DNA from 3 places in the Delftia sp. BGA-UO-ETr-SB1 genome. Region 3 is predicted to be linked to each of the others. Evidence: predicted binding sites of a transcription regulator. Region 3 holds the regulator's gene; each other region holds the start of a gene.
The links. Region 3 encodes LexA, which represses DNA repair genes until DNA is damaged. Its sites were predicted from a motif close to ACTGTATNNNNATACAGT; they were not measured.
Positions count from the first base shown of each region.

Region 1: a site for LexA is predicted at 1,238-1,255, ahead of AC57B5_RS26640 (DNA topoisomerase IV subunit B). Genes of this name have one in related genera too.
Region 2: a site for LexA is predicted at 1,325-1,342, ahead of recA (recombinase RecA). Genes of this name have one in related genera too.

Region 1 is NZ_JCAQOW010000006.1:1,731,925-1,735,194, reverse strand. Features, by position in the region: gene AC57B5_RS26640 (DNA topoisomerase IV subunit B) at 1-1,204, opposite strand, end outside; gene AC57B5_RS26635 (MFS transporter) at 1,365-2,591, shown strand; gene AC57B5_RS26630 (hypothetical protein) at 2,605-2,754, shown strand; gene AC57B5_RS26625 (class I SAM-dependent methyltransferase) at 2,826-3,270, shown strand, end outside.
Region 2 is NZ_JCAQOW010000005.1:1,638,306-1,641,575, forward strand. Features, by position in the region: gene AC57B5_RS17600 (response regulator) at 1-625, opposite strand, end outside; gene AC57B5_RS17605 (MarR family winged helix-turn-helix transcriptional regulator) at 725-1,225, opposite strand; gene recA (recombinase RecA) at 1,373-2,476, shown strand; gene recX (recombination regulator RecX) at 2,678-3,154, shown strand; gene yddG (aromatic amino acid DMT transporter YddG) at 3,151-3,270, opposite strand, start outside.
Region 3 is NZ_JCAQOW010000004.1:999,305-1,002,574, forward strand. Features, by position in the region: gene AC57B5_RS05040 (sigma-70 family RNA polymerase sigma factor) at 1-81, opposite strand, end outside; gene AC57B5_RS05045 (hypothetical protein) at 338-760, opposite strand; gene lexA (transcriptional repressor LexA) at 923-1,597, opposite strand; gene AC57B5_RS05055 (asparaginase) at 1,696-2,667, shown strand; gene adk (adenylate kinase) at 2,760-3,270, opposite strand, start outside.

The sequences.
Region 1 (3,270 bases), on a different contig from region 3:
TCTGGCCCGCCTTCTGGCGGGTCTGCGCGGCCTTGATGGCGATCTCGGCCAGCTTGCGGCCCCATTCCACGTGCTCGTTGAGCCACAGCTCCAGCGCGGGGCGCACATAGCCGCTGACCAGGCGCACGGCATCGCGCGAGTTCAGGCGCTCCTTGATCTGGCCCTGGAACTGCGGGTCCAGCACCTTGGCGTTGAGCACATAGCTGGCGCGCGCAAACACGTCGTCCGGCATGAGCTTGACGCCCTTGGGCAGCAGCGAGTGCATCTCGATGAAGGCCTTGACCGCCTGGAACAGGCCGTCGCGCAGGCCGCTGTCATGCGTGCCGCCGGCGGTGGTCGGGATCAGGTTGACATAGCTTTCGCGCAGCGGTGCGCCGTCCTCGGTGAAGGCCACGCACCAGGCGGCGCCCTCGCCTTCGGCAAAGCTGTCGTGGTGGCGGTCGGCAAAGCCCTCGCCCTCGAACAGTGGGATGACCGCCTCGCCATGCAGGCTTTGCTGCAGGTAGTCGCGCAGGCCACCCTTGAACTGCCAGGTCTGGGTGTCGCGCGTCTTCTCGTTGACCAGGGTCACCGACACGCCGGGCATGAGCACGGCCTTGCTGCGCAGCAGGTGCATCAGCTCGCCCATGGGCAGCTGGGGCGATTCGAAATAGCGGGCATCGGGCCACACGCGCACGGTCGTGCCCTGCTTGCGTTCGCCCGCGGCCAGCGGCCGCGACTGCAGAGGCTCGACCACGTCACCGCCCGAGAAGGCGATGGTGGCCACCTTGCCCTCGCGGTGGATGCAGGCCTCAAGGCGCGTGGCCAGCGCGTTCGTGACCGAGACGCCCACGCCGTGCAGGCCGCCCGAGAAGCTGTAGGCGCCGCCCTTGCCCTTGTCGAACTTGCCGCCCGCATGCAGCCGCGTGAAGACCAGCTCCACCACGGGCGCCTTTTCCTCGGGATGCATGCCGAAGGGGATGCCCCGGCCGTCGTCTTCGACGCTGTAGGAGCCGTCGGAATGCAGGGTGAAGCGGATTTTCTTGCCGAAGCCGGCCAGTGCCTCGTCGGCCGCGTTGTCGATCACCTCCTGCAGCACATGCAGGGGGTTGTCGGTGCGCGTGTACATGCCGGGACGCTGCTTGACGGGCTCAAGGCCCTTGAGCACGCGTATCGAGCCTTCGGAGTATTCGCTGGCGGAAGTGGGAGATGGTTTGACTGCCATGGGGGCGGATTGTAGTGCGCGGCCCGGCTCAGTGCTGGATGCATTCACAGTCATTGACATTGACTATCCCGAAAAAGCCGCTGCCATCAAGGGCCGCGCTGGCGCATGGGCGACCCAAGCGGCACAGCGCAAAACCCGGAGTTTCGCTAAAGTTTGCCGCATGCAAAAAAACAACCAACCCATGTCCATGGTGCAGATACTGCTGTGCGGGGGCGCAGTCGTGACGCTGTCCATGGGAATCCGCCATGGCTTCGGCCTGTGGCTGCAGCCCATCACCCAGGAGATGGGCTGGACGCGCGAGTCCTTCGCGCTGGCCATCGCGATCCAGAACCTGTCCTGGGGCGTGCTCGGCATCTTCGGCGGCATGCTGGCCGACCGCTTCGGCGCCTTCCGCGTGCTCCTGGTGGGCGCGCTGCTGTATGCGCTGGGCCTGGCCGGCATGGCCATGGCGCCCACGACAACCTGGTTCGCCCTGACGGCCGGCGTGGTGATCGGCGCAGCCCAGGCAGGCACCACCTATGCCGTGATCTACGGTGTGCTGGGCCGCCAGATTCCCGTGGCGCGGCGCAGCTGGGCCATGGGCGTGACGGCGGCGGCGGGCTCCTTCGGCCAGTTCTTCATGGTGCCCGTGGAAGGCAGCCTGATCGCGAACTTCGGCTGGTCCAACGCCCTGCTGCTGCTGTCGCTGTGCGCGCTGATGATCATTCCGCTGGCCTTCGGCCTGCGCGAGCCCGGCTTCCAGGCCGGCAACGCCCGTCCCGTGCGCGACCAGAGCGCGGGCCAGGCCGTCGCCGAAGCGCTGCGCACGCCCAGCTTCGTGCTGCTGACGGCCGGCTACTTCGTCTGCGGCTTCCAGGTGATGTTCATCGGAGTGCACATGCCCAGCTACCTCAAGGACTACGGCCTGGCACCGCAGGTGGCCAGCATCTCGCTGGCGCTGGTGGGGCTGTTCAACATCGTTGGCACCTACGTGGCCGGCAACCTGGGCCAGCGCCTGCCAAAGCGCTATCTGCTGTCCACCATCTACTTCACGCGCTCGGTGGTGATCGTGCTCTTCCTGCTGGCGCCGCTGACGCCCTGGTCGGTCTATATCTTCTCTGCCGCCATGGGCCTGCTGTGGCTGTCCACCGTGCCGCTGACCAATGCCACCGTGGCCCAGATCTTCGGCGTGCAGCATCTGTCCATGTTGAGCGGCATGGTGTTCTTCAGCCATCAGGTGGGCAGCTTCCTGGGCGTCTGGCTGGGCGGCTATCTCTATGACCACACAGGCAGCTACCAGGTGGTCTGGTACCTGGCCATCGGCCTGGGCGTGGCCGCCGGCCTGCTGAACCTGCCCATACGCGAAGCCCCCGTGGCACGGTTGCGCGCGGCCCAGGCCGCTGCCTGACATGACGACATCCATGACCACATCCACCAGGCCCCGCCCACGCATCCTGCGCAGGCTGGCGCTGTGGGCCGCCGTGCTGCTGGTGCTGGGCCTGGTCTTCATGCTCTACCTGCAGCCGCAGTTCATGCTGGGCATGGCAGACCAGATCTGGGCCTGCTTCTGAAATGGAAGCGGCAGCGGCGAAGGCCTGGCGGCACAATGTCGGCCGCTTTCACTTTATTTCCAAAATTGCACATGCACGCAGCCACGCCGCCCTCGCCCTGGATCCAACGCTGGTCGCACCTTCTGGCGCCCCAGGCCTCGGTGCTTGACGTGGCCTGCGGCCCCGGCCGGCACATGCGCTGGTTCCATGCGCGTGGCCACGCCGTGACCGGCGTGGACCGCGACGCCCAGGCCCTGGCCGGCCTGCAGGGCGTGGGCGAGCTGCTGTGCGCCGACATCGAAAACGGCCCCTGGCCCCTGCCCGGCCGGCAGTTCGGCGCCGTGGTCGTGACCCACTATCTGTGGCGCCCGCTGTGGCCGGCACTGCTGGACAGCGTGGCCCCCGGCGGCGTGCTGCTGTACGAAACCTTTGCCCAGGGCAATGAGGCTTTCGGCAAGCCTTCCCGCCCCGATTTCCTGCTGGCGCCCGGCGAGCTGCTGCAGGCCTGCGCGGGCTGGCACATCGTGGCCTACGAGC
Region 2 (3,270 bases), on a different contig from region 3:
TGCGGATGGGGCCGCGCTCTATCTTCTTGCGCAGGCGGTGGATATAGACCTCGATGGCGTTGTTGCTGACCTCGTCGCCCCATTCGCACAGGCGCTCGACCAACTGGTCCTTGCTGACCAGCCGGCCCGCACGCTGCAGCAGCACTTCCAGCAGGCCCAGCTCGCGCGCCGACAGCTCGACCATCTTGCCGTCGATGGTGGCCACGCGGCCGGCCTGGTCGTAGACAAGGGGGCCATGCTTGATGGTGCTGCTGGCGCCACCCATGCCGCGCCGCGTGAGCGCGCGCACACGCGCCTCCAGCTCGGACAGCGCAAACGGCTTGGCCATGTAGTCGTCGGCGCCGTAGTCCAGCCCCTGCACACGCTCTTCCACGCTGTCGGCCGCCGTGAGGATGAGCACCGGCAGCGCATCGCCCCGGCCGCGCAGCTTCTTGAGCACTTCCAGCCCGTGCATCTTGGGCAGGCCCAGGTCCAGGATGAGCAGGTCGAACTCGCTGCTGGTCATCAGCGCGGTATCGGCCTCGCTGCCGTTGGCCACATGGCTGACCACGGCGCCCGAGCCGCGCAGGCTGCGCAGCAGACCATCGGCCAGGACCTGGTCGTCTTCGGCAATCAGAATGCGCATGGGGTTGTCTCCTGAAATACAGACGCGCTCTGGATGTTGGCAATGCGCGTCTTTGATTCCTAGGATTCTAGGATGCGCCCCGCCCCACGGGCAGGGACCTTACCCGAGTGAGCCGCCGCCCGCATAGGCCTCCAGCCCCAGCGCCACCACGGTGGCGATGTCGTCGCCGACTTCCTCGCGGAACTCGGCCTCGGCCTGGGACACGGCGTCATGGAAGGCCTGCAGCCATGCCAGGCCCGCAGGCGTGAAGCGGATGCGGCGTGCGCGCGCATCGCGCTCGTCGCTTTCGCGCGTGACCAGGCCCCAGGCCTCGCATTGGGCCACCAGGTCGCCCATGGACTGCTTGGTCATGCCAGCGCGCTCGGCCAGGTCGGTGAGCCTGTCGCCAGCCAGCGACAGATGCCGCGTGATGTGGATGTGGGCCGCACCCACCTTGTCGCGCGCCGCAAGATTGGACAGCGCCAGCGGCACCTCCACATCGCGCGCCATGAGCTGCAGCACACGCGCGTCGAACCGCCGCATGGCATGGCCGAGCAGGCGGCCCAGGTGGGTCTGGCGCCAGGCATCGGCGGGCGGCGTGACGGGGGAAAACTCACTCATGGATGCATTGTGGAGGCAAATCCAACAAGTCAGGAAAACTGACTAAAAACACCAACAAAACAAACCAACAAGCCCATAAACTACTGTTCAAGCATCCAGCCTGAATGCAAATACAGAGCTGAAACCCCAGCCAACCCAGGAGTCCGCATGAACACCGCCGTCACCACCGCCAACAGTGAAAAAGCCAAGGCCCTGCAGGCCGCACTCGCCCAGATCGAAAAGCAGTTCGGCAAGGGCACGATCATGCGCCTGGGTGAAGGCGAAGCCATCCAGGACATCCAGGTCGTCTCCACCGGCTCGCTGGGCCTGGACATCGCCCTGGGCGTTGGCGGCCTGCCCCGTGGCCGCGTGATCGAGATCTACGGCCCTGAATCCTCGGGCAAGACCACGCTGACGCTGCAGGTCATCGCCGAAATGCAAAAGCAGGGCGGCACCTGTGCCTTCATCGACGCCGAGCACGCACTGGACACCAGCTACGCCCAGAAGCTGGGCGTGAACCTCAACGAAGTGCTGATCAGCCAGCCCGATACCGGCGAGCAGGCCCTGGAAATCGTGGATAGCCTGGTGCGCTCGGGCGCCGTGGACATGATCGTCGTGGACTCGGTGGCCGCCCTCACACCCCGGGCCGAAATCGAAGGCGAGATGGGCGACCAGCTGCCCGGCCTGCAGGCCCGCCTGATGAGCCAGGCGCTGCGCAAGCTGACAGCCACCATCAAGAAGACCAACTGCATGGTCATCTTCATCAACCAGATCCGCATGAAGATCGGCGTGATGTTCGGCAGCCCCGAAACCACCACGGGCGGCAATGCGTTGAAGTTCTACGCCTCGGTCCGCCTGGACATCCGCCGCACCGGCACCATCAAGAAGGGCGACGAGGCCATCGGCAACGAGACCAAGGTCAAGGTCGTCAAGAACAAGGTCTCGCCTCCGTTCAAGACCGCCGAGTTCGACATCCTCTTCGGCGAAGGCATCTCGCGCGAAGGCGAAATCCTGGACATGGGCGTCAACGCCAAGATCCTCGACAAGTCGGGCGCCTGGTATGCCTACAACGGCGAGAAGATCGGCCAGGGCCGCGACAACGCCCGCGAATTCCTGCGCGAGAACAGCGGCCTGGCCGTGGAGATCGAGAACAAGGTGCGCGACAGCCTGGGCATCGCCCTGCTGCCCACGGCCGGTGGCGATGCCCCCGAAGCCAAGGCCGCCAAGACGGGCAAGGCCAAGGCCGACAAGGACGGCGTGATCGAAGCCTGAGCGGCCTGACCCCTCACTGCAGGCGCTGCCGCGCCTGCACACACTGTGTTTGCCATCTTGGCGCAGGCTCACGTCTGCGCCTTTTTTATCGCCGGGACGCCCCAAGGCAAAAAAGCGGCCCCCTTGGGGGCAGCGGACCTTGCGCAGCAAGGGGAGCGTGGGGGCCTTTTTTATTCGGGACGATTCAGGAGACATTGCCGCATGGGATTCGCCAAGCTGTCGCTCAAGGGCCGGGCGCTCAAGCTGCTGGGCCAGCGCGAACATTCACGGCTGGAGCTGGAACGCAAGCTCGCCCCCCATGTGGAGGAAGGCGAAGACCTGGGCGCCATGCTCGATGCGCTGGAGCAGCGCGGCTTCATCAGTGCCCAGCGCGTGGCCGAGTCCGTGCTGCACCAAAAGGCCGCACGCTTTGGCACGGCACGCGTGGTGCAGGAGTTGCGCAACAAGGGGCTGGACGATGGACTGGTGCGCGCCGCCGCAGAGCAACTGCGCGCCACCGAACTGCAGCGCGCCCTTGCCGTATGGCGCCAGCGCTTCGGCGCACCACCGGCCACACCGCAGGAACGGCTCAAGCAGATGCGTTTCCTGGCCGCGCGCGGTTTTGGTGGAGAAATTGCGAGCAAGGTGCTGCGGGGGCGCAGCGAAGACTGGGACGCAGGAGCAGAGGACGAAGGCTAGTCTGCGCGCCGGGTCGCACCCCAGCACACCAGCGACCCCACGGTCACCAGCACCACGCCCTGCCAGAAGCCCCAGCCCGGCTGCACCTGCAGCCAGGCACTGGCCAGCAAGGCAGA
Region 3 (3,270 bases):
GGCGGCATCGTCACGGTTGCCCAGGCGTTTGCGCAGCAGGCTTTCCAGCCAGGGATGGTGGTTCTGGTAGAGGCTGTGCACGGAGAAGGCTGGGGCGGAGGAGGCGGGCGCGCAGTGGCAATCGCTGCTGCAAAAGATAATAAGAATGCTTATCAATTATCTTTCAGGCCGGCGCCCCTCCCGCAAAGAGGGCATCCACTTGTTGCATGTGCGCTACAGGGCAGTGGTGGCCGCCAGCCTGCACCAGATTTGCGCAGGCCGATTCCTCGTGCGGCACGCGGTCCGCGCCGCCCAGGTTTGTGTCGTGCAAGGTGTGTCGCACACCTTGCATCGGGCCTCAGTTGGACGCTGATCCGCCGTGTGCCTCCATGCGCTCCAGCGCAGCGCAGACATCCGCCATTCGCCCGGAGATGAACAGGCATTCCGGCTGCTCCTGCGGCGACCGCTGGATGATGCGCAGGCCTGAAGGCTGCTCAGGCGCGGATTGCAGGGTGGGCTGCGTCGGCAGCAATGGCAGGATCAGCTGGGCATCTCCATGGTCTGCAGCGCGTGCGGCCTTGCCGCGGCGCTGCTGGCTGCGCCGGCGTGCCTTGCTGAAAGAGATCACGTTGGCGGGCTCGGGTGCTGCGGCAGGTAATGGCTGGCACGCAGGGGCTTGTGCAAGAGGCATGGCCGACTCCATGGCGGTCGCAGTCAGGCGGATGCCATGTGCCAGGCGCAGGAAGGAAAAAGAAGACAGTGTTGGCAGAGCGAATCCCATGTGACGACTCCTGTTGGCGTGTTTCAAAGAGGCATGGACACAGGCAGGATTGCGGTTTGCGGGCAAAGCTCCGCCCAGGGCGAAGCTCCAAGGCTTCGCGCCTACCACCTGGGCGGTGCGTGAAATGGGGTGAGGCGGCCGGAGAAGGGCCGCCAGTCCGGCTTACATGGACATGCTGTTGCGGATCAGCCCCACGGCCAGGCCTTCAATGGCAAAGGCCTCTTCGGGGGCGACGCGAATCACCGGGTAATCGGGGTTTTCCGGCAGAAGTTCCACGCCCTGCGTGGTGCGGCGCAGGCGCTTGACGGTGACTTCGTCACCCAGGCGCGCCACGACGATCTGGCCGTTGCGGGCTTCGTGTGCGGACTGCACGGCCAGCAGGTCGCCGTCCATGATGCCCGCGTCGCGCATGGACATGCCGCGCACGCGCAGCAGATAGTCGGGGCGCGTCTGGAACAGGCTGGGCTCGACGGAATAGGTTTGGTCGATGTGTTCCTGCGCGAGAATGGGTGAGCCCGCCGCAACGCGGCCCACCAGGGGCAGCATCAGCGGTGCCAGGGCCGACAGCGGCAGTCCGAAGCTGGTGCCGCGCGCGGCATTGATGTTGCGCACGGTGTCGGTACGCAGGCGAATGCCGCGCGAGGTGCCGCTGACCAGTTCGATCACGCCTTTGCGGGCCAGGGCCTGCAGGTGTTCCTCGGCAGCGTTGGCGGACTTGAAGCCCAGCGTGTTGGCGATTTCCGCGCGGGTGGGAGGCGCGCCCGTGCGGGAGATGGCGGCCTGGATCAGGTCCAGGATCTGTTGCTGGCGGGCGGTGAGCTTGGGATGGTCGAGCATGGCGTGCGTCCGGTCCTTGAGGGCAGATGGCAGGCTGGGAGGCCATCTGATGATTTATACAGTATCTGTATTTTTAACCAGTTTTCCAAGAGGTGCAAGTGGGGCAGTCAAAGTTGGTGATTCTGGGCACGGGCGGGACCATCGCCGGCCGGGCGGATTCGCAGTCGCAGGGCGTGGGGTACAAGGCCGGGCAGATCACGGTGCAGTCGCTGCTGGAGGCCGTGCCGGACCTGGAGCAGCAGGCGCTGGGACCCGTGCAGACGCAGCAGATCGCGCAGGTGGACAGCAAGGATATAGACTGGCCCGTGTGGCGCGCGTTGCTGCGCGCCTGCATGCAGGCACTGGAGGATGCGGACACACGTGCCGTGGTGATCACGCATGGAACGGACACGCTGGAAGAGACGGCCTGGCTGCTGCACAGCCTGCTGCCGGCCACCAAACCCATCGTGTTGACCTGCGCCATGCGCCCGGCCACGGCCCTGTTAGCAGACGGCCCGCAGAATCTGCGCGATGCCGTGACCGTGGCTGCCAGCGGCGGGCGCAGCGGCGTATGGGTGGTGGCAGGCGGCGAGGTGCATGCGGCAGCCCAGGTGCAGAAGGTCCATCCCTACCGGCTGCAGGCAATGCGCTCCGTGGAAGGCGGGCCGCAGGCGTTGGTGGAGGAAGGGCGTGTGCGCTGGCTGGTGCCCGATGCGCCGTCCGTGCGGGCCGTGGTGCCTGCGCTCACGTCATCAGGTCTGCTGGCGCTGGATGAGCTGCCCTGGGTCGAGGTGGTGTTCAGCGGCGCCTTGGCGCGTGCCAGCGGTGTAGATGCGCTGGTGGCGGCAGGCGTGCGTGGCATCGTCGTGGCTGGCACGGGCAATGCGACGGTTCACGAAGGCATGGAAGCGGCCTTGCAGCGTGCCCGCGACAAGGGTGTCTGGATCTGGCGGGGCACGCGCTGTGCCGAAGGCCTGCCCGTGGCCTCCGGCCTTGGGACCAACCCGGCAGAGGCCGATCTGGCGCAGCTGCCTGTGGCAAAGGCCCGGATTGCGATGATGCTGGCGCTGGCAGCGCAGCCGCGCGATTGAGCCGGGCGGCGACGCCGGTATTTCTTCGGTTGCCGGCGGTCAACAAAAAAGCACCCGCCGGGTGCTTTTTTCGTTGCGGCACATGGCCTGCATCACTCAGCCAGTGCAGCCAGTGCGCGTTGGGTGATGTCCTCGACCGAGCCCAGGCCGCTGATGGCACGGTACTTGGGGGCCGCTGCGGCTTCCTTTTCGGCCCATGCGCGGTAGTAGTCCACCAGGGGGCGGGTCTGGCTGCTGTAGACGTTCAGGCGCTTCTTGACGGTTTCTTCCTTGTCGTCTTCGCGCTGCACCAGCGGCTCGCCGGTCACGTCGTCCTGGCCTTCGACCTTGGGCGGATTGAACTTGACGTGGTAGGTGCGGCCCGAGGCGGGGTGGGAACGGCGGCCGCTCATGCGCTCGATGATGGCGTCGAAGGGCACGTCGATCTCCAGCACGTAGTCCAGCTTCACGCCAGCGGCCTTCATGGCGTCTGCCTGGGGAATGGTGCGGGGAAATCCATCAAACAGGAAGCCGTTGGCGCAATCGGCCTGGGCGATGCGTTCCTTGACCAGATTGATGATCAGGTCGTCGCTGACCAGTTGGCCGGCGTCCATCACGGCCTTG